DNA from 4 places in the Exiguobacterium sp. OS-77 genome. Region 1 is predicted to be linked to each of the others. Evidence: riboswitches for the same ligand, from Rfam matches in the RefSeq annotation. Region 1 holds a riboswitch; each other region holds the start of a gene.
The links. A riboswitch is a leader RNA that binds a small molecule or an ion and turns the genes downstream of it on or off. The one in region 1 is predicted to bind S-adenosylmethionine.

Region 1 (5,742 bases):
GTACGCGCATTTTGGCGAAGCTCGAATGGATGAACCCTGGGGGCAGCGTCAAAGACCGCCTTGGCATTCAACTCGTTGATGCAGCAATCGAAAACGGACATGTGACACCAGGCGGTACGATCATCGAGCCGACAGCCGGGAATACCGGCATCGGCTTGGCGCTCGCCGCTAAAAAATACGATCTCCAAGTCATCTGTGTCGTTCCGGAAAAATTCAGTCAGGAAAAGCAGACGTTGATGCGGGCACTCGGCGCAACCGTCGTCAACACGCCGACTGAACTCGATATGCAAGGGGCCATCGACCGGGCAAAAGAACTCGGTCAGGAAATTCCGAATAGTTACGTTCCGTTACAATTCGAAAACGAAGAGAACCCAGTCACGTATCAGCGGACACTCGGTCCTGAGCTGATTGCGGACTTACCGCATATCGACTGGTTCGTTGCCGGTTGTGGTTCAGGTGGTACGTTCGCCGGAACAGCGGACTTCTTAAAACAACGTCTCGGTACAAAAGCAGCAATCGTTGAACCGGAAGGCTCCGTCTTGAATGGTGGTCCAGCCGGTCCGCATAAGACAGAAGGTATCGGTACAGCGAAATGGCCAAGCCTCGTTCCGCGTGAACTCGTTGATGAGATTCATACGATTTCTGACCGCGATGCATTTGACGCGGTTCATACACTCGCTGCTCGCGAAGGATTACTCGTTGGTAGTTCAGCAGGTGCAGCGCTCGTTGCTGCGCTTGATATCGCAAAGCGTCACCCCGGCAGTACGATCGTCACCGTCTTCGCAGACAGTGCCGAACGCTACTTAAGCCAACAAATCTTTGAAAAGGTGGACGAAACTCATGCGTAAGAAGACAGCATTGATTCATGGAGGAACAGGTGTCGACCGGGCAACAGGAGCCGTCACACCTCCAATCTATCAAACAAGCACATACAAGCAGGATAAAATCGGTCAACTTAAGGACGGATACGAATACTCACGGACAGCGAACCCGACACGGACGAGCATCGAACGATTGATTGCAGATCTCGAGGGCGGCGCACGTGGTTTTGCCTTCGGTTCTGGGATGGCAGCGATTCATGCCGTCTTCCACTTGCTGGAGTCTGGCGACCATATCGTCATGACAGATGACGTCTACGGCGGTACGTTCCGCTTGATGCAACGCGTCTTACCGAAGTTCAACATCGAAGTGACATTCGTCGATACGACGGACCTTGCGGCAACGGAAGCAGCGATCCAAGACAACACGAAGATCGTCTACGTCGAAACACCGACGAACCCGTTGTTGAAAGTAACGGACATTGAAGCAATCGCAACGATCGCCAAACGTCACGATCTTAAACTTGTCGTCGACAACACGTTCGCGACACCTTATCATCAACAACCACTCGCACTTGGTGCAGACATCGTCTTGCACAGTGCGACGAAATACATCGGCGGACATTCGGACGTCGTCGCTGGACTTGTCGTCGTCAAAGATGATGCGCTCGGCGAAGAGCTGCACTTCATCCAAAACTCGACAGGCGGCGTGCTTGGACCGCAAGACAGCTTCTTGCTCGTCCGTGGTCTTCGTACACTCGGTATCCGAATGGATGCGATCGAAGAGACAGCACATGATCTCGTTGCGTTCCTACAAGCGCAAGACATCGTCTCGAACATCTTCTACCCAGGACTTGCATCGCATCCTGGTCACGACATCCAAGCGAAACAAGCGACTGGATTTGGTGGGATGATCAGCTTTGATGTCGGTTCAGCAGCGAACGCAGAAAAACTCGTCGAGGCGACACACTTCTTCACACTCGCTGAGAGTCTTGGTGCCGTCGAGAGTCTGATTTCGGTGCCTGCACGGATGACGCACGCGTCGATCCCAGCAGAACGTCGGGCAGAACTCGGCATCACGGACGGTCTCGTTCGGATTTCAGTTGGACTTGAGGATGCGGAAGATTTGAAAGAAGACTTAACACGTGCTTTCACGTTCCTCGAAAAAGTTTCTGAAAAAACTGTTTGACAACAAAAATAACCCCTGCTAATATTCAGAATATATTCTACAAACTTAATACCGAAACTCTTATCGAGAGTGGTGGAGGGACTGGCCCGATGAAACCCGGCAACCGCGGATCTAATCCGAAGTGGTGCTAATTCCAGCAGACAAAAGTCTGGGAGATGAGAGCAAATGGTTTTGTGTACTGAAAAGTGCGCGCGTTTGCTCTAAAACGCGCGCACTTTTTTTATTTTAGGAGGGACAGTTGTGATTCGTTTACAAGACGTAGGAAAGATTTATCGCTCAAAGCGCGGAGCGGTCGAAGCCGTCGCGAATGTCGACCTGACAATCGAGCGCGGTGAAATTTTTGGAATAATCGGTTATTCCGGAGCAGGGAAATCGACCCTGATCCGATTACTGAATATGCTCGAAGCACCAACGAGTGGTTCGATCCAAATCGATGGTGTTGAAATGACATCACTAAAACCTAAGGAATTACGAGGCGTCCGCAAGAATGTCTCGATGGTCTTCCAACACTTCAACTTACTATGGTCACGGACGGTTGAAGAGAACATCATGTTCCCACTCGAGCTCGGTGGCTTCCCGAAAGCACACCGCAAGGAACGGGTCGCGGAACTGATCCAACTCGTTGGTTTGGACGGACGCGAAAAAGCCTATCCGTCACAATTATCCGGTGGTCAAAAACAACGTGTCGGTATCGCTCGGGCACTGGCATCGAACCCGGACGTTCTCTTATGTGACGAGGCAACAAGTGCACTCGATCCGAAGACGACGGACTCAATCCTTGAGTTACTCGTCGACATCAATGAAAAACTGAAACTGACGATCGTCTTGATCACACACGAGATGCACGTCATTCAAAAAATCTGTCACCGGGTCGCCGTCATGGAAGCCGGTAAAATCGTCGAGCAAGGACCGGTCGCAGAAGTCTTCCGTCATCCGAAGCAAGCGATGACGAAGGAATTCGTCAAACAATTGACGTCGCCGTCGGAGAACGAGTTAACGTTCGCGAAACTACGCGAACGGTACCCAACCGGAAAAATCGTTCAGTTGACGTTCGTCGGATCGACAGCAGAAAGCCCGATCCTCGCGGAAGTCATGAAGGATTCGCCGGTCCTGTTCAATATCATCGGCGGAAACGTCGGTCAATCACAGGAAGGGGCACTCGGTACACTGTTCATTCAGTTGATCGGGGAAACAGAAGCAACACAAGCGGTCATCACGAAGCTTCAAGCCAGTGATGTTGAAGTGGAGGTGGATCACCGATGATTTCATTCTTTGACAATCTAGATTGGGACATGGTGTGGGAAGCGACAGGCAGTACCGTCTATATGACGGCAATCGCTGGTGTTTCGACATTCGTCCTCGGTTTGATCATTGGTTTACTATTGTATGCGACAAACGAAGAGTTATTGTTCAAGAATCGGGCGTTCTATTCAGTGTTGAGCTTGGTCGTCAACGTCTTCCGTTCGATTCCGTTCATCATCTTACTGATCTTATTGATTCCATTTACGACAGCAATCGTCGGTTCGTTCCTCGGACCAACGGCAGCATTACCAGCACTGATTTTCGGTGCTGCACCATTTTACGGTCGGATGGTTGAACTCGCGTTACGCGAAGTCGATAAAGGTGTCATCGAGGCAGCTGAATCGATGGGCGCGACGAAGTTCCAGATCATCTATAAAGTCTTAATCCCGGAAGCGTTGCCTGCCATCGTTTCTGGTATCACGGTCACACTCGTCTCACTTGTCGGTTATACGGCAATGGCCGGAGTAGTCGGCGGAGGTGGACTTGGGGACATGGCCTTCATCGAAGGATTCCAGCGTTCTCAAAACGATGTCATCGTCATTGCGACACTCTTAATCTTAGCGATCGTCTTCGTCATCCAAATCATTGGTGACTTGCTGATCCGCGCGATCGATAAACGTTAATTCGAAACTTAATCATATTGGAGGAATCATTCATGAAAACTTGGAAAAAATTCGTAGGTACTGCTGCTGTATCCGTCTTAGCTATTAGCCTTGCTGCATGTGGCGAAAAATCATCAGGATCAGGTAGCGACGACAAAACACTCGTCGTTGGTGCTTCGAACGTACCGCACGCTGAGATTCTTGAGCACGTCAAAAAAGAATACGAAGCAAAAGGTTACAAGCTTGAAATCAAGAAGTTCCAAGATTACGTACTTCCGAACAAAGCGCTCGCTTCAAAAGAAATCGATGCGAACTACTTCCAGCACGTACCGTATCTTGAGCAACAAGAGAAAGAAAACAAATCATATAAGTTCGCGAACGCAGGTGGCGTCCACGTTGAACCACTCGGTATTTACTCGAAGAAATACAAGTCACTCGATAAGTTACCAAACGGTGCAACGATCTTAACGAGCTCAAACGTCGCGGAACGCGGTCGTGTCTTGACGTTCCTTCAAAATGAAGGATTGATCAAGCTTAAAGACGGTAAAACGACAGATGCACAACTCGGTGATATCGCGGAGAACCCGAAGAAACTCAAGTTCAAGACGAACATCGAAGCATCACTTCTTCCGCAAGCTTACAAAAACAATGAAGGCGACGCCGTCCTCATCAACACGAACTATGCGATCGATAACGGTCTGAACCCATTGAAAGACGCGATCGCTTCAGAAGATGAGTCTTCACCATACGTCAACATCATCGTTACACGTGATGGCGATGAAAAAGACAAGCGTGTCACAGCACTTCTTGACGTTCTGCACGAAAAGAAAAACCAAGATTGGATCCTCGACAAGTACAAAGGTGCGGTCGTTCCAGTCAGCAAATAAGTTCACCGAAGCCGGCATCCTTCCTATATAATGGAAGGATGCTTTTCATTTGTCTGAAACAGGGGTTAGGGGGAATCATATGCAACGCATACGTCAACTGCATCCGTTGACACTCGGGGTCTTGTTCGGGACGTTTTTCTCACGTCTCGGAACGTTCATCACGATGCCGTTCTTCGCCATCTACATGACGACCGTCCTGAAATTTGATCCTGTCGATGTTGGCTGGGTACTCAGTATCTCGGCGATCGCCAGTCTCGTCATGAGTTTCATCGGCGGCACCTTGTCGGACCGGTATGGTCGCCGGGCGATGATGCTTGCCGGAACGATCGGATTCGCGATCGTCTTCATTGCGCTGGCACAAGTCGAGACATTCTGGGCATTCTTTACGCTCAGTGCTTTGAACGGGGTCTGTCGTTCGATTTTTGAACCATCCGCCCGTGCCTTGATCAGTGATACGACGGACGAAGCGAACCGATTGTTCGTCTTCAATATCCGTTACGCGATGATCAACATCGCAGCAGCGATCGGACCGGGAATTGCTTTACTGCTGAGTGCGGGGAACACGTCCGCGACGTTTTACATCACAGCGTTCGTCTATATCGTGTACGGGGGGATGATCGGTATCTTATTCAAACGCCATCCGATCACCGAGACGCATGGTGGGAAAAAGGTATCGTTCGGAGCAACGGTTCGTCTGTTGCGGACGGATATCGCTTTTACGCTGGCACTCGCTGGCATCATCTTCGGGGTTTTCGGCTACAGTCAGTTCAACTCGACATTGCCACAGTTCTTGACGGAAACGTCACTGCTTGAAGGCGGGAAGACACTCTATGCGATTTTGATCACGATCAATGCGATCACCGTCTTGATCGTTCAATATCCGATCATGAAGTTTGGTATGAAGACGTCACCACTCGTCTCGATCACGACCGGGATTGCGACTG
Region 2 (5,742 bases), 670 kb from region 1:
GGATGACGTTTCGTGATCAAGCGGATCGATTCGAGTACAGCATCAAAAATTTCTTCCGGATCCTGCTCCGCCGTCGAGCGGTTTGGTGTATGGAGCGGGTAACCGACGTTCGTTTGTCCGATGACCTCTCCTTTTGTCGTAAATAAGACCGCTTTCGTACTCGTCGTTCCGATATCGACGCCTAACATGTATTCAGTCATGTGAATCGACTCCTTTCGACATCATTTGTTGCGTTTTCCAGAGATCTTCGACTTCCTGGACGTCATCAAAGTTCTGATGTAAGGAAGCGACCATCCGTTCACGATCCCCTGTCTCGATCGCTTCGATGTACAAGGCGTGGTTCGCGAGGATGCGTTCGAAGTCTTCGATGTCTTCCTCGAATCGTACCCGCATCGATAGGAGGATGAAACTTTCCATGACCGGTTTGAGATTTTGCCAAATCATGCTGACATATCCATGATCAATCGAGCGGATGATTGTTTCGTGAAACAGAACGTCCTGGAAGGAGAATTCATCGGCATCCTTGTATTTGATGGCAACTTTCATCATTTCGAGAATTTTACTGAGTTCACGGACGAGTTCTGCCCGTTCGATTTTGACGAGTCGTTCGAAGACGAACGTTTCAATGAGTAGCCGGACATCATAGATTTCCTGAATGTCGCGCTCAGACAAACCGACGACGACCGCGCCCATTCGTTCGAGACGAATCAATTGTTCGGATGCAAGAACCTTTAACGCATCACGGACGGGCGAGCGACTGACTGAAAAATCAGAGGCTAATTTGTTTTCGGATAAAATGGTACCGCTTTCAATCTTTCCTGAAATGATGCGCATCCGTAGCTCGTGTGCGACACGATCTCCAGCGGAAGCTTTTGCTAACCACTTCAAGGGGTATAACAGTTCTGACATGGAATCACCTGATTTCTAAAGTGAGTATACTTGTATACAAGTTAGTATAAACGTTTTTTTCTAAAATGCAAACGCTTAACTTACATTTTAGTGATTCAAGCAGGAATCAGGAAAATGGTTTCCGATATGTTAGGGTGAAGGAGTAAGTAACGAATCGATTAGTTAAAAAGGAGGTAATGCATATGCATGTTTTAGTCGTAGGTGCCGGAGCAGTTGGAGGTTATTTCGGGGGACGTCTTGCTGAGCAAGGGGAACAGGTGACATTCCTTGTTCGTCCGAAGCGCTATGAACAATTACAAAAGACAGGGTTACAGATCACTAGTCCTCATGGTGATGTTATGATCACGCCTCAGTTAGTGACACGAGACATGCGACTGAATCACACATTTGATGTCGTCTTACTTTCGACGAAAGCCTATCACTTGGATGATGTCCTACAGGATCTTGCGCCATTTGTTTCGAGCGAGACGTACATCATTCCTTTGTTGAACGGCATGCAGCATATACGACGGTTAACAGAAGTCTTCGGAGAAGATCGAGTACTGGGCGGGCTTTGCTTCATTGAATCGACGCTTGATGCAGAAGGGCGTATTGTACAGACAAGCCCGTCGCATCGGCTATTGTTTGGTTCACGAACCGGTAAACCAACAGCGCGTTTAGAGGAGATTGCAACACGTTTTGCGAAAGCGAAGGCACCGATGACGTACTCGATGCATATCATGGATGACATGTGGCAAAAGTACCTCTTCATTTCGACATTTGCGGGCGTGACGACACTATTTCGCTCTGCCATCGGTCCAATTCGCAAGGACCCAATTGGTCATCAGATGATTCAAGACGTCATGAAGGAAGCGAAGCAAGCGATGGAAGAACAAGGCGCAGTCTTTAATGACGATGTAGAAGCGGTCTTGCTGAAGCAGATGCATGCAATGGAAGACACGATGAAATCGTCAATGTTACGGGACATGGAAAAGGGTCAGCCCGTCGAAGTGAAACATTTCTTTAGTACGTTGCTCGAAACACGCTCTTCACGTCATCTTCAACTGATTGAATCTAATTTATGGATCTATCAAAAAAATCGGGAAATGCCTGTTGACTGAATTATCTGCATTCTGATATGGTTAGGAACAATTACATACTTATCCAGAGAGGTGGAGGGACTGGCCCTATGAAACCTCAGCAACAGGTCGAAAGATACTGTGCTAATTCCTGCGGGTGCTGCACCCGATCGATAAGATTTCCGAATTGTCGACCGACGCATCCGTGAGGATGCGTTTTTTGTTTGAAATAGGTGGAACGAGGAGGAAATGGATTCATGAAAACGAGCGGAGCATTTCGACGCAAGATGGAATCACGTCATCTGATCATGCTGTCGTTAGGTGGTGTCATTGGAACAGGATTATTTTTAAGTACAGGTTATACGTTGGAACAAGCAGGACGTGTCGGAACGATTTTATCGTATTTGATCGGAGCCGTCGTCGTTTACTTAGTCATGTTAAGTCTCGGTGAACTCGCCGTGCACATGCCGGAAACCGGATCATTCCATAAGTACGCAACGAAGTACATTGGACCCGGCACCGGTTATACAGTAGCCTGGCTCTACTGGCTGACGTGGACGGTCGCCCTTGGTTCAGAATTCACGGCAGCAGGCATTTTGATGCAACGTTGGTTCCCGTCGATTCCGGTTTGGGTGTTCAGTGCCTTGTTCGCTGCGATGATCCTTGGTATCAACGTCTTGAAGGTTCGTGTGTTTGCTGAAGTCGAGTTTTGGTTCTCCGCCATTAAGGTCGTGACGATCATTGCGTTCATTTTACTCGGTGCGGGAGCGATCGTCGGCTTCATTCCACTGCAAGATGGTAGCCCGGCCCCATTCTTTTCTTCGTTAACCAAAGGCGGGTTGTTTCCAAATGGTGCTTTCGTCATCTTCATGACGATGCTTGCCGTGAACTTTGCTTACTCGGGAACGGAACTGATCGGTGTCGCAGCAGGTGAAGCGGTCGATCCGAAACGGACGATTCCGCTTGCGATCCGGACGACGATCTTGCGACTCGTCCTCTTCTTCGTCGGTACGATCATCGTGTTAGCCGTCTTATTGCCAACGGATGGGAAAGGTGTACTCGAAAGTCCGTTCGTCGCCGTGTTCGAACGGATCGGAATTCCCTACGCAGCAGACGTGATGAACTTCGTCATTTTGACAGCGATTTTGTCGGCAGCGAACTCTGGACTTTACGCCGCCTCTCGGATGCTCTGGTCGCTTGCGAACGAACGTATGATTCCACGCTTCTTCGCCCAGGTGACACCAAGTGGGGTTCCACTTCGAGCTGTATTGTTCAGCATGCTTGGCGGAGGACTTGCCTTGCTGTCTAGCATCTATGCAGCAGGAAGTGTCTATATCGCGCTCGTCTCGATTTCCGGTCTCGCTGTTGTCGTCGTCTGGATGAGTATCAGCATTGCCCAGTATCGCTTCCGGAAACAATTTCTACGCGAAGGGCATACGGTCGACGAATTGGTCTATCGCACACCACTCTTTCCATTCGTGCCGATCGCCGCTTTCGTTGTCTGTTTGATTTCCCTGATTGGTATCGGATTTGATCCGACACAACGAATCGCCTTGTACTGTGGTATTCCATTCATCGTGATCTGTTATGTCGTACATGCGTTCACGAATTCTTCTCAGAAACGGAGTGTTGAAGATGTCCCGAATCAAAAATCCAGTTGATCAACGATTACAGGAAGTTCCCTTTCTCATTTTAGATGGTGCCCTTGCAACCGAACTTGAACAGAAGGGATTCGACCTGAACGACCCGCTTTGGTCAGCACGTCTCTTGATCGAAGCACCGGAACAAATCGAACACGTCCATCGTGACTACTTTGAAGTAGGTGCCGATGTTGCCATCACTTCAAGCTATCAAGCAAGTATCGAAGGCTTCAAACAACGTCATATCACGACAGAGGAAGCACAGGCGCTGATCCGACAAACGGTCACCTTGGCGCAAAATGCACGCACGCGTAGCGGAAAGAGTGACGCATTAATCGCGGGATCAGTGGGTCCTTATGGTGCCTACTTAGCAGATGGTTCTGAGTATCGCGGTCATTATGGGGTGTCAGCAGATGTGCTGGAAGCCTTCCACAGACCACGAATCGAAGCATTGATTGAAGCGGGGGCTGATCTGCTGGCATTCGAGACGATTCCGTCGCTCGAGGAAGCTGTTGTGTTGTTCCGGATTCTCGAAGCGTATCCGGAAGTGTCCGCTTGGCTAACGTTCTCGCTTCAAGATGCGACGCACATTAGTGAAGGAACGGCACTTGCGACGTGTATTGAAACAGTTGGACAGCATCCGCAACTGGCAGCAATCGGTGCAAATTGCTTTCCGGCATCTTACGCGACCGACTTTATCCGTCACGTCAAGGCGTTGACGAGTGTTCCAATCATCGTCTATCCGAACTCCGGTGAGGTCTATGATCCGGTCGCAAAAACGTGGTCGGGTACGAATCAATGTACGTCGTTCCAAACTGTCGCGAAAACGTGGTATGAGGCAGGGGCACGATTGATCGGTGGTTGTTGCCGAACGTCACCCGAACACATCGCACAAATTCGTTCGGTTTGTCAGGTTTCTCATACATCATGAATAATGACGAAAAAACGGACGCGAAATCGATTGATTTCGCGTCCGTTCTTTTAATATGGTGTGATTCCGTTATCGTTCGCGCAAAGCACGGTTGAATTGTTGCAATAGACGTCCGAAATCTTCGGCATCATCCGATGGCCAGTCCGTCAGTAGACGTTCGATGCTCGCGAGGCGCGCTGTTCGGTAAATCGTGAGTTCTTCTTGTCCTTTATCCGTAATATGATAGAAGAAGGCACGACCATCTGTTGGATCTTTTACTTTTTCAACAAGTTGCTTCTGATCGAGTGCTGCAGCTTGGCGACTGACGGTCGAGACATCGAGCTGGAGTTCACGGGCAAGTGTTTTGACACCGACGTTGCCGGAATCCGCTAGTTGTCGCAGTAAGAGGTAGGAAGCACGATCCAAATTACGATTATCTGCCGTCGCCGTCGTCAATCGTCGTATTAGGATTGCTAACTCCAATTCAATGGTTTCGAGTGCTTGTTGAGACATCGGGTATCTCCCCTTTCAATAAGGTCTCTCTGTCCCTCATGATTACCCAATGTGGATAAGCTGTCAATGCGAAAAGCAGGAGGCTTGACAGAGTTGTAGTTGTATTATACAATCATTTTTGTTCTTTTAATTGTATCATACAACTTTTCCATATGAGAAATGAACGACAAAGGAGAATTCAGATGAAAGCTTATGAGTCGATGAAACAAGAGGTCATCACGGTAAACGATACAGATTTGATTCGGACGGTCATCGAACGATTCATTCAATCTGGTATTAGCGGCGTACCTGTCATTAATGCTGAGCAAGAGGTAGTCGGGTATATCAGTGATGGAGATATCATGCGCGCGATTGGAAAACACAAGGACATCATAGTCGATACATTCTTATATGTAGATGTCATCAAAGGAGACGAAGAAGATTATGAAGACCGGATTCGTCATATCTTGAATCGACCTGTCATGGAACTGGCACGCCGAAAAGTCGTAACTGCGGACGCTGACACAGAAATGGAAGAGATTGCAGCAACGCTCGGCGCAAAACGAATCAAAAAGCTTCCAATCCTTAAAGCAGGACGACTTGTTGGGATCATTAGTCGAGGCGACGTCATCCGTCATTCGTTTAAACAATTCATGTAACACACTCAATAGAAAGAAGGGACACTATGGCACTTGCTGAAAAAACAACGACGCTTGAGCCGGAAACGGTATTA
Region 3 (5,742 bases), 490 kb from region 1:
TTCATGAGACACAACCCGATCATGAACAATTATTTGCTCTCGAACAGACGAACGCCATCTATCATTTGATGAATCAAATCGATATCTACATTGATCAAGACACACATTACAATCTGGGACGAGCGATCGTTGGCGAAGAGTTGATCGTCAACGAAGAAAAAGCGGCGATTGTCGGTATTCTTCCCTTGCCACTCCTCATCATCTCGGCTGAGGTGATGCGGAATTTTGATCAACGGGCACTCGCTTCGATTCATGATGAAGCCGGAACACCGGGCGAATTCGAGGATATCTGGGAACAGTTTGCTGATTTACGTGCCTATTTTCAAAAAGCAGAAGAAGCGGAAGATACGATTTTAATTTATTATGTCTGATCAGCTTCAATCATAAAAAAAGAGACCCGCTTCCGAGTCATAGACTGGAAAGGGGTCTCTCGTCGTTCAGATGAAGCAAGACGTCTTCACATGGAAGCCGTTCTTTTTTACGATAACCTTTAGATTAAAAATCGATTTCGTCCGGATCTGGTCCGAGGCGGACATCCGTTGCGATGCGGTCAATTTTCTCAAGATCATCAGCATCGAGTTGGAAATCAAAGACGTCGAAGTTTTCCGCAATACGTGCTGGTGTAACGGATTTTGGAAGAGCAACGATGCCGTTGTCGAGGTGCCAACGTAAGACGACTTGTGAAGGTGTCTTGCCGTGTTTCTCTGCGATTTCCTTGAAATCGTTGATTTCGAGGAATTTCCCTTGCATGAGTGGGCTCCATGCTTCGACTTGGATGTTGTGATCTTGCAAGTATTCGTGCAGTTCGTGTTGCGGTAATTGTGGATGCAACTCGACTTGGTTGATCATTGGTGCCATCAAGCCCTCTTCTGCCAATGTATCGAGGTGATGTTCTTTGAAGTTCGAGACACCGATCGCTTTGATCTTGCCTTCTTCATACAGTTCAACCATTGCTTTCCACGCTTCGACATAGCCTTCGACTGGCCAGTGGATGAGATAGAGATCAAGATAATCTGTTTCGAGACGTTCGAGCGATTCTGCGAATGCTTCCTTCGTCCGACCGGCACGAATATCATCGTTCCAGACTTTTGACGTTAAGAAGAGATCCTCACGTTTCACGCCGCTTTCCTTGATTCCTTTCGCGACACCGCGTTCATTTTTATAGACAGCAGCTGTATCGATATGACGATAGCCGACACGTAATGCTTCAGCGACAGCAGCAGGTGCTTCTGTCTCTTCGTCTACTTGCCAGACACCGAATCCGATTTGGGGAATCGTAATACCGTTTGAAAGTTTTGCGTATTGCATGTGTTACTCCTCCTCATAAAACGTAGTTTAGATTTGCTCGTTTAGTTTAGCATGAACGAACGAAGACGTCCGTTTCTATGCTCATGGAGAAATAGGATATGATATAAAATAGAAGCGTAATAAAATCTGAATGCCTGTCCGAAAAAGGAGGATAACAGATGGCTCAAAAGAATAAAAAGCTATCAAAGGGAGCTTGGCTTAGTATTGGTGCCTTGCTGGTCACACAAGCAGTGAGTCTGTTTTTCAGTGCACGAAAGTCAGGACGTAATCCATGGGTGTGGGGAGGTGCTGGACTCCTTCAGTTTCCACTTCCGGCAATCGCCTATTTGATCTTAGAAAGACAAGCAAAGCAGAAAAAATAACAAAACAGGTCTGATCATAGCGATCGGACCTGTTTTTATGATTAGGAAGAAATTTTTTCTTGCTTCGCAGCTGTCTTCTTCATGCGTGGCAATCCGAAGAAGATGGCGATTGATCCACAAACGAAGAGGAGGAACGGATAGAACAGATACGGAATCAGTTCAGGAGAAGCCGTCTTCGTCAATTCTGCTGCAATCAATAGTTGTGCCCCATACGGAATGATGCCTTGAATACCACAAGAGAAGATATCAAGGATACTCGCTGATTTCTTGCGATCGATTTCATACGTATCGGCGATTTCAGCTGCCAGTGGTCCAGCGACAAGAATCGAGATCGTATTGTTCGCCGTTGCGAGGTTCGTCGCACTAACGAGTGCCGCCATACTGAATTCGGCACCGCGACGCTGTGAAATCTTGCGCGTCAGCGTCTCTTTCAAGTAAGCAATTCCACCGTTGAACGTAATCAAACTGACGAGACCACCCATGAGGAGCGTCAAGATTGAAATCTCTGCCATGCCCATCATTCCTTTTGACATCGAAAGGACGAACCCACTTAAACCGAAGCTATTGTCAATCATACCGATGATGCCAGTGAGCAATGTACCACCGACGAGAACGAGGATGACATTAACACCAAATAGTGCAAGGACGATGACGGCGAGATATGGAATCAATTTGTAGAACTCGAATGCTTTAGCCGTTACCGCATCGCCAGAACCAGAAACGAATGCGAGTAAGATGACCGTCAAGATGGCAGCCGGGAGAACGATCATGAAGTTCGTTCGGAACTTATCACGCATGTTCGTTTTTTGCGTTCGAACGGCAGCGATCGTCGTATCTGAGATGAACGACAAGTTATCGCCGAACATCGAACCCCCAACGACTGATGCTGCTGCGATCGCGACGTTGATGCCTGTTGCTTCATGAATACCGAAAGCGATCGGCGCGAGCGCGGCAATCGTTCCGGTAGATGTCCCCATCGCCATCGAGATGAAGGCAGCGATGACGAACAGACCGCTCATCAGGAGTGACGGAGGTAGGAACGTCAAAGCAGCATTGACGGTCGCATCGATGGCACCGATTGCTTCTGCCGTTCCAGAAAACGTACCGGCTAATAAGAAGATGAAGACCATGATCATGATATCGGGATTTCCGGCACCGGTTGCGATTCGTTCGACCGTTTGATTGATGGATCCTCTCGTTGTGATTGCAGCAAAGATTAAAGCAATCAATGCGGCGATAAGGATCGGAAATTTGTAAAAGTCGTCATAGAAGATCCCGGCTCCGATGAAGAGGACCAGGAATACGACGAGGGGAAGCAGTGCCCATTTGTTAGGCGTGATCGTTTCATTCATTGTTGACACCTCGTTTCTCAAAGATACAAAAAAAGACCCCTTCGCAAGAAAGAAGGAGGTCTTTATGAAAAAAGACGCTCTTCTTATCTCTCAAGCTTTCGCTTGCTGGATTTGGCACAGTACGAATCAAATCGTCCGCTGCCGAAACATCATTGGGCCAGTCCCTCCGTTTCTCGCGATAAAAAGAAGTCATTCAATTGTTGTAAAACACGTTTCTTACCGTACCGCATTGAGTAACGCGTGTCAACTGTACTTTACTGAAGTGCTTGTTTTAATGTTTGGACGTTTTCTTCCATCAACTTGAAGTACGAGCTGTTTTGTTGCGCTTTCGTGACCGACTCTAGATTATGAATCGTCACGGATTCAGCTCCGATTTCTTTTTGGATGACACGTGCGACCTTCGGTGAGACCGTCTCTTCGAACGCGACGTATTTCAAATCATGCATCCGTGCTTCTTTCACTAAAGTGGCCAGTTGCTTTTGTGACGGTTCATCGGAAGGAGAAATTCCCGCGATCGGCAGTTGTGTGAAACCATATCGTTCTGCGAGGTAACCATAAGCGGCATGCGTAACGAGAAGTTCTTTTTTTGATCCATCAGCGACGGCTTGTTTAAATTGTTCGTCCAATTCATCAGCTTGCTGATCGAACGCTTTTAAGTTTTTCTCGAATGTTGCTTTGTCTTTTGGTACTTCTTTTGATAAAGCAGTTGTAATCGAGCGTGCCATTGCTTTTGCGTTGACAGGGTCGAGCCAGACGTGTGGATCGTATTTTCCGTGGTCATGACCCTCTTCTTCATGCGCATGTTCGTCCGTTGCGTGATCATCGTGCCCTTCTTCTTCGTGAGCATGTTCGTCTTCTGTATGCCCCTCTTCTTCATGTGCATGAAGCGTAGCATCCGATTCTAGCAAGTTGACGTCTTTACTCGTCTCAATGAAGCGGACGTCCGTGCCTTTTAAGCTCTCTTGGATTTTTTTCGAATACGGCTCGAGTGTCGTACCTGTCAAAAGGAACAAGTCTCCTTTAGCGATCTCTGTGAGTTGCTTCGATGTCGGTTCGTAAGAGTGGGGATCTGCTCCAGGTGGAACGATCATCTTGACGTTGACTTGATCCCCTCCGATTTCGCGGGCAATAGCAGCTGTCGCGAACGTTGACGCGTAGACTTCTGTCTGTTTGTTCTCTGAAGTTGATGAATCGGTATTTGATCCGCAAGCCGCGAGGACACTCGCACTCGCAAATGCGACTGTTAAAGCGGGAATGATTTTTTTCATTATATGATACCTCCATTATTAAAACGTAACTATTCCGATTTGGACTTTCTCACTATAGCGGAACGCTGGTGAAGCGTCAAGTACGAATACCGAGACGTTCGACTTCTTTTAAAACGGGGTAGAAGGATAATAAAGTGAAGAAACTGGCACGTCTTTTGGAGGTGATCAAGTGAAACGTGAAACTGCATGGCTAATGGGGGGAGCTGCGTTATTGACGACGGCAGCAGCGGGAGCGAGCATCTGGAACAATTACGGTGCATTACTTCGATGGACCGAACCCGCCTTGCCACTCACAGAAAAACAACTTGCACCGCGGACGCTCATCTATAAACAGGTGGTTGACCGCACCTTACAGCTCGATCTCTATTATCCGCCGGGGGAAGGACCGTTTCCAGTTGCCATCTACGCACACGGCGGTGCATTCGTTCGTGGAGAGCGCGATGACATGTTCTGTTTTAGTCCAATCGTCGACCGTCTGCTTGAACTCGGAGTTGCTGTTTGTAGTATCGATTATCGTTTGTTCGAAGAGGGCAGTTATTTTCCGGATAACCTCGAAGATGTACGGGATGCGTTATGTTTTTTGAATAAAGAAGCAGAGGGTCTTCGCATTCTAAGAGGACGGATGATGGTATGGGGAGACTCAGCCGGAGCCGCACTCATGCTGACGACGGCACTTGCCCCATCTGCTTTCGTCGGTGAGCGTGATGAGCGGCAGATGCCATTGATCAGTGGTGTGATCGCTTTATATCCACCGACGAACTTTTTGCTGTTTAATTTCATTCAGACTTGGATTGCCCATATTAAGTTCTACAAGGGGGGACGAGAAGAATGGCGCAAGCTGATGACGCACGTCTCACCCGTCACACATTTATCGTCGGATGCTCCGCCAATCATGCTCTTGCACGGTAAAAAAGATCCGATTGTTCCGTTTTCTCAAGCCTTGCATTTCGTTGAGAAGGGAGCGGATGTCGGAGCCGATGTTCGTTTGTTTTCCTTTCCGAATGGTACGCACTCACTTGCTAGTTTCGCTCAGACGGAAAATCCGTTAAAGATCGAACGATTGCTTGAACGAATTGAACATTTCACCTGTCAGGTACTACTGTTGCCACCTCGACAACTTCCGAATGGAAAACATGATACAATCAGTCATATTTCTTAAATGAGGGAGACAGAGACATGACTGAAATTTGTTTAGTGCGGCATGGTCAGACGGATTGGAACTTAAACGAACGGATTCAAGGAAGAGAAGATATCCCGTTGAATGCAACAGGAAGAAGACAAGCGGAACTCAGCGCCGCTTATCTATCGAATGAAAAGTGGGATGTCTTGTTAGCAAGTCCCTTGTCGCGTGCCGTTGAGACAGCGGAAATCATCGGTCGTGCTGTTGGTTTAACGATCACAGCGACAGATGAGCGACTTGTCGAACGCGAATTCGGAGCCGCTTCCGGTGAA
Region 4 (5,742 bases), 400 kb from region 1:
ATGGAAGCGGTAAGTCGTAGTTCTGTTACAAATGAAGATGGTACTGTCTTTGTGAATGAAGAACAATTAAAAAAAGAATTAAAAGGTAATCGGAAATACACAGAGATAAAAAAAGAATTGAAAGAACTTGGATTACTAACTAATGATCCAATTGAAGAAAAAGTATCTTCAAATTCTAGTAAAGCATCTATGATGGCGGCAGCTAGTTCTAGTCAAATCAATCCTAAGTGGAAAGCAGTTCGAGATGCTTGCGCTAAGAAATATATCCAAAATAAATACGGTCTAACAGGAGTTGCAGCAATTGTCGCAGCACTTCTCGAAGGTGATTTCAAAAAAGGACTAAGACTTTTGCTTACAAAAGGAGCAAGCTTAACTTTAGCTGGACTACTGACTACGTACGGTCATATGAATTATAAGTGCATTAAGTTAGCCAACTCTAAACATAGAGTATATAAGTAATTAAAAAGACAATACAGATTCATCAATTGAAATCTCTTATTGTTTTTTTATTATTTGCATTTAACCTTTCGAAGGTTTTTGGTGTAAGGTATAGTGTTTTTGAAGGATTTGTTTAATGGATAAATTGAAAAGATCAAACAACGATAACTGTTGATGTAAGGAATTGGAGGTAAACAAATGAGTAAACACCACAAATCTAGTATACGATTAGTTTTGATTGTATTAGTCACAGTTGCAATCTTGTATTATGGTTTTAACTTTGAAATAGGGTACGGGATAATCTTTTTAATCGCAGCTGTTGGGTGTACCATTTATCTTAACTTTGAAGCAGCTAAAAAAGAAAAAGGTGAGCAAAAAAATCCTATAATTAAATATGGGAGTTTCAGATTGTAGACAACCCCTCATTTCGTAATTGAAATGAGGGGTTGTTGTATGTATTGACTACTTAAATGTAAAAAATGTGGATTCCCAGGACTAATTCGAAATCTTTTTAGGGTTCATGCAATGAAAGTAAGCATCGTTTTTTCACTCCACGGAGCTGCTGTACTCTCCTTTATCTGACATTCTTCCACGCTCTTCGTCTTGGCGGGGGGGAGCTTTTTTTCATGTAAGATCCAATCCTCGTTGACGTCTTGATCTAATGCGTCATTGTACTATTGGATAGCGCGTCGAACGAGCATTTTCTTGAACTTCCGTTTGTTTGTGTTCGCCTTGATATGTGGTAGAGTCGATAAAGATGACCGAATGGACGACGAACCCAGCTTTGACCTCTTGAGTGAGGACACGATAAAAAAGCACTCTCAAAGACGTCCGTACCGTGGGCGAACCTAAAATTTTGAGACCATAAAAAACACTTTCGGAGTGGTACATTTTTAAAAGATACTAACATCGGAGGTGTTTTTGCATGGGCAAAAACGTATATTCAAGCGAAATAAATTGGGCAGTAGTCAAAGGAAAGCTGAGTGGTGAGTTAACGACGAAAGAGATCATGGAGAAGTAAGGTATCAAAAATAAGTAGTATGTCTCGGAGAGGAAACTGTTGGGACAACGCAGTTATCGAATCATTCACTCCATTTTAAAGTCCGAGGAGTTCCAGTACGTCAAATTTAATTCACTAAGAGACCATGAGATCTCTGAGCTCGTTATCAACTACTTAAATTACTACAACGAAGAACGAATCCAAGAAAAATTAGGCTACCTGACACCGAAAAGATATGGTGTACTGGCAGCCTAATCAAGGTGTTTATATGTATCTCATATTGCTGGATCAGTCTACCGGACGTAGTCCTTCCCGAATATAGAGAAATAGGGGGCACCTTTTCTTTCAGCCCAAAACCTAAAACCTAATGGGATGTCATGTTAGTCTTGATCTCTTTGATGGTACGTCGCATGCAAGGAATACCGAATACATATTGAAGAAGCGCTATCTTGATTAACAGAACGAGGTCGGTGCTTGTCCTTGGAAACGATTCGAAATGAACAAAGCGCAATCATTCTCATTAGAAGAAAAAATACGCTTTGCCTACAATCTGTAGCAGCTATTTGCTTCCATATGGAAACGAATAGCTGTTTTTTTGATTCAGCCTGTTTCTTGCGAAAACTGACACGATTGTTCGATAAAGCGAATCGTCTCACGAACAATCAAATCCTGATCATGATCGAGTGTCGCAACGTGATACGAGTTCAGTAAACAGTAGCTTCGTTTATCATTTGTTCCGATGTGCTGGTGCAGATAATCCGAGCTCGAAGGTGGAACGACGTGATCGGTCGCTGAGTAAAGAATCAATGTCGGTAGAAGGATCGATCCAAGGCGTCCTTTTGTTTCATCCATTAGGCGAACAAGTTCGAACGCACAACGGCTCGGAACAAGATCATAGATGATTTCAAAGGCTGCTCGCTTAATGTCCGGTGCGCCTTCCGGTAAATACTCTGGACCGTCCTCGAACGAAAGTGATTCATAGGATGGAACGGAGAGTGCGGCATTGATCGTAATGATGCCGGCAAACGGAATCCCGTCAGCGGCGAGCGACAGCGCAAGCGTCGCACCCATCGATTGACCGATGACGAAGACTTGATCGCATGTTTCTTGTAAACGTTCATAGCCGTCTTGCAGGCTTTGCTTCCAACATCGAGCAGTCGATTGTTCGAACTCGCGGACGTTCGTTCCATGTCCACGTAAGCGCGGGGCATAGACGGTAAAACCTTCAGCAGCGAATGCCTCACCGACGTCCCGTACACTTTGCGGAGTGGCGTTAAAACCATGACAGATTAGAATGCCGATCGATCCACCTTGAAAATAAAACGCTTCAGCACCAGTCAATACAGGATAGTTCATCATTACTATTTTTCCTCCATTCATGAAAAAAACTCGTCGACGTCACTGCTTGGACGCCCACGAGTTTTTCACCGTATCATCCAAAGCCGCGCTTTGCTGGTCGGAGCACCTTACAAATTGCAGGTTGCCGTGAAGTCATAGAGCCAGGTCTCTCGTTCACTCTTGATAAATATCATATTGGAATTGTCGGAATAATCATTGAAACGATGGTAGCACGACCAAAAATGACTTGTCAAATCTTTCTTGACGAATCGTGATCCGTTCATTAAGCTAATTCATAACTTGTAAATCCATCGATATGCGCCAAATGGATTATTTTTGCAAAGTTGGTTGACTTTTAAAGTTTCGACCCGTAATGTAAAAATTAGTTTTACGACATAAGCAACAACGCAACAACACACATACGAATTTCATACCGCAATACTTATCCAGAGAGGTGGAGGGACTGGCCCTACGAAACCTCGGCAACAGACTCATTATGAGCACTGTGCCAATTCCATCAGACAGATGTCTGAGAGATGAGTGGAGTGGATTCTGCCACTGTGCGGATCCAGGTCTCTTCTTGTTTCTCAAGAAGGGACCTTTTTTGTTGAATGAAGGGGGAAAACGGAATGATTGCATTTCATCAAGTCAAAAAAACGTACGTCACGAAAGATCAGACGATTGCAGCGCTCGACGGTGTCGACCTGACGATCGAGAAAGGCGAAATCTTTGGTGTCATCGGCTTTAGCGGTGCCGGGAAAAGTTCACTGCTCCGCTGTGTCAATCTGTTAGAACGACCGACGTCAGGAACGGTGACGGTCGATGGGGAAGATTTAACGCAACTGTCTCCGAAAAAATTACGCCAAGCAAAACAACGGATTGGAATGATCTTTCAGCACTTCAATCTATTGAATGCGAACACGGTCTTTACGAACGTTGCAAAACCACTCGTTCTCGCAGGCGTCAAGAAAGATGAGATTCGCCGTCGGGTGACGGAGTTGCTCGAATTCGTCGATCTCGCGGACAAGGCGGATCATTATCCAGATCAATTGTCGGGTGGGCAGAAACAGCGCGTTGGTATCGCCCGGGCACTCGCGACGCAACCTTCCGTCCTTTTATGTGACGAAGCGACGTCAGCACTTGATCCCCAGACGACACATCATATTCTTCAGTTATTAAAACGGATCAATGCAGAGTACGGGATCACGATTCTTTTGATTACCCACGAGATGGGCGTCATCCGGGAGATTTGCGATCGTGTAGCCGTCATCGAAGCTGGGAAGCTAATCGAGTCAGGAACGGTCTTTGATGTCTTTTCAAATCCGCAGACCGAGACGGCACGGAACTTTGTACGGTCCGTCATGCATGACGAGATTCCAGCGTCGATTCGTCAGTTGATCGAGTCGCGAAATGCGCATCCAATCTATAAGATTCACTTCCTTGGACATCACACCGGACAACCACTCTTGTCGCAAGTCGCAAAACGCTTCGACGTCGATGTCAATATCCTGCACGGTAGCATCACGGAGTTGCAGGAGACGCCGTTCGGCACCTTGCTCGTCGAGTTGATTGGTGAGCCGGCTGAAGTGAAACGTGCCTTACACTACATCGATCAGGCACAGGTAACCGTTGAGGAGGTGCTCGCTGATGCTAGTTAACTACAGTGATATTTGGACAGCATTTTTGCAGACGATGACGATGGTATCCGTTTCGCTCTTGTTCTCGACCTTGATCGGCTTACCACTCGGTATCCTGCTTGTCGTCACGCGAAAAGGAGCGTTACTTGAAAATGTTCCGTTGTTCACGTTCTTCAACAGTATCGTCAATATTTTCCGCTCGATTCCGTTCATCATCTTACTCGTCGCGATCATCCCGTTGACGCGCTTGATCGTTCAGACATCGATCGGAACAGAAGCCGCAATCGTTCCGCTCGTCTTTTACGCTGCACCGTACATGGCGCGTCTGATCGAGAGTTCTTTACTCGAAGTCGATAAAGGCGTTCTTGAAGCAGCAGAAGCGATGGGCGCGACACCGTTTCAAACGATTTTCCGCTTCCTCCTACCGGAAGCACTCGGTTCACTCATCCTGAACTTAACGATCGCGACGGTCGGCTTGATCGGGGCATCGGCGATGGCAGGCGCCATCGGTGGCGGCGGTTTGGGTGACTTAGCAATTACTTACGGCTATCAACGGTTTGATACGAAAGTCATGATCATCACGGTCGGGATTCTCGTCATCTTAGTCCAAGGCTTACAGACGACAGGCAACATCGTCGCACGAAAAATCAGAAGACATTAATCAAGGGAGCGATTCAGCCATGAAAAAAGCAGTAGCAATTGGAGCAACACTCACGACGATTTTATTTGCCGGGTGCGCAGCATCAGGAGAAGACGAAAAGACGATCAAGCTCGGTGTCAGCGGTTCAGACACACAAGTTTGGGATTATGTCGCGAAAAAAGCAGAGAAGGAAGGCATCAAAATCGAACTCGTCAAGTTCTCCGATTATGTCCAGCCGAACATGGCACTGGCTGAGGGTGAGATCGACGCCAATGCCTTCCAGACGATTTCCTACTTCAACGCTTTCAAGAAAGAACATAACTTGAAGCTATCGCCGATTGCGACGACTGTCATCGCACCGATGGGGATCTACTCGGATAAATACAAGGATGTCAAAGATATTCCAAATGGCGGAAAAATCGCTGTTCCGAACGAAGCGACGAACATGGGACGCGCCCTCTTGTTACTGCAAGAAGCAGGTCTGATCAAGCTACCGGACGACTTCGATGGTAACGGTTCGGTCGATAAGATCGTCGAGAATCCGAAGAAGCTGAAAATCGTTCCGATCGTCGCCGGACAAACGCCACGCGTCTTACCGGACGTCGCGGCGTCTATCATCAACAATGGCATCGCGGTTGACGCTGGCTTCAACCCGATCAAGGACTCGATCGTTCATGAGAACGAGACAG

Region 2: it holds a riboswitch for S-adenosylmethionine, as region 1 does, so the genes downstream of both, EXG77_RS00415 (amino acid permease) here and EXG77_RS03665 (methionine ABC transporter ATP-binding protein) in region 1, are expected to answer to the same signal.
Region 3: it holds a riboswitch for S-adenosylmethionine, as region 1 does, so the genes downstream of both, EXG77_RS01270 (Na+/H+ antiporter NhaC family protein) here and EXG77_RS03665 (methionine ABC transporter ATP-binding protein) in region 1, are expected to answer to the same signal.
Region 4: it holds a riboswitch for S-adenosylmethionine, as region 1 does, so the genes downstream of both, EXG77_RS01830 (carboxylesterase) here and EXG77_RS03665 (methionine ABC transporter ATP-binding protein) in region 1, are expected to answer to the same signal.

Annotation. Positions count from the first base shown of each region.
Region 1 is NZ_DF239008.1:755,195-760,936, forward strand. Features, by position in the region: gene EXG77_RS03655 (PLP-dependent cysteine synthase family protein) at 1-848, shown strand, start outside; gene EXG77_RS03660 (bifunctional cystathionine gamma-lyase/homocysteine desulfhydrase) at 841-2,007, shown strand; SAM riboswitch class I at 2,065-2,169, shown strand; gene EXG77_RS03665 (methionine ABC transporter ATP-binding protein) at 2,248-3,270, shown strand; gene EXG77_RS03670 (methionine ABC transporter permease) at 3,267-3,932, shown strand; gene EXG77_RS03675 (MetQ/NlpA family ABC transporter substrate-binding protein) at 3,965-4,798, shown strand; gene EXG77_RS03680 (MFS transporter) at 4,878-5,742, shown strand, end outside.
Region 2 is NZ_DF239008.1:87,594-93,335, forward strand. Features, by position in the region: gene gntK (gluconokinase) at 1-200, opposite strand, end outside; gene EXG77_RS00405 (GntR family transcriptional regulator) at 193-909, opposite strand; gene EXG77_RS00410 (ketopantoate reductase family protein) at 1,092-2,009, shown strand; SAM riboswitch class I at 2,046-2,147, shown strand; gene EXG77_RS00415 (amino acid permease) at 2,225-3,628, shown strand; gene mmuM (homocysteine S-methyltransferase) at 3,603-4,538, shown strand; gene EXG77_RS00425 (MarR family winged helix-turn-helix transcriptional regulator) at 4,608-5,030, opposite strand; gene EXG77_RS00430 (CBS domain-containing protein) at 5,213-5,668, shown strand; gene EXG77_RS00435 (MFS transporter) at 5,695-5,742, shown strand, end outside.
Region 3 is NZ_DF239008.1:261,535-267,276, forward strand. Features, by position in the region: gene EXG77_RS01255 (hypothetical protein) at 1-371, shown strand, start outside; gene EXG77_RS01260 (aldo/keto reductase) at 496-1,308, opposite strand; gene EXG77_RS01265 (hypothetical protein) at 1,467-1,670, shown strand; gene EXG77_RS01270 (Na+/H+ antiporter NhaC family protein) at 1,712-3,022, opposite strand; SAM riboswitch class I at 3,103-3,207, opposite strand; gene EXG77_RS01275 (metal ABC transporter solute-binding protein, Zn/Mn family) at 3,277-4,290, opposite strand; gene EXG77_RS01280 (alpha/beta hydrolase) at 4,460-5,449, shown strand; gene EXG77_RS01285 (histidine phosphatase family protein) at 5,467-5,742, shown strand, end outside.
Region 4 is NZ_DF239008.1:353,060-358,801, forward strand. Features, by position in the region: gene EXG77_RS01810 (hypothetical protein) at 1-459, shown strand, start outside; gene EXG77_RS16650 (IS3 family transposase) at 1,589-1,693, shown strand; gene EXG77_RS01825 (transposase) at 1,803-1,949, opposite strand; gene EXG77_RS01830 (carboxylesterase) at 2,039-2,797, opposite strand; SAM riboswitch class I at 2,865-2,966, opposite strand; SAM riboswitch class I at 3,216-3,319, shown strand; gene EXG77_RS01835 (methionine ABC transporter ATP-binding protein) at 3,406-4,434, shown strand; gene EXG77_RS01840 (methionine ABC transporter permease) at 4,424-5,074, shown strand; gene EXG77_RS01845 (MetQ/NlpA family ABC transporter substrate-binding protein) at 5,094-5,742, shown strand, end outside.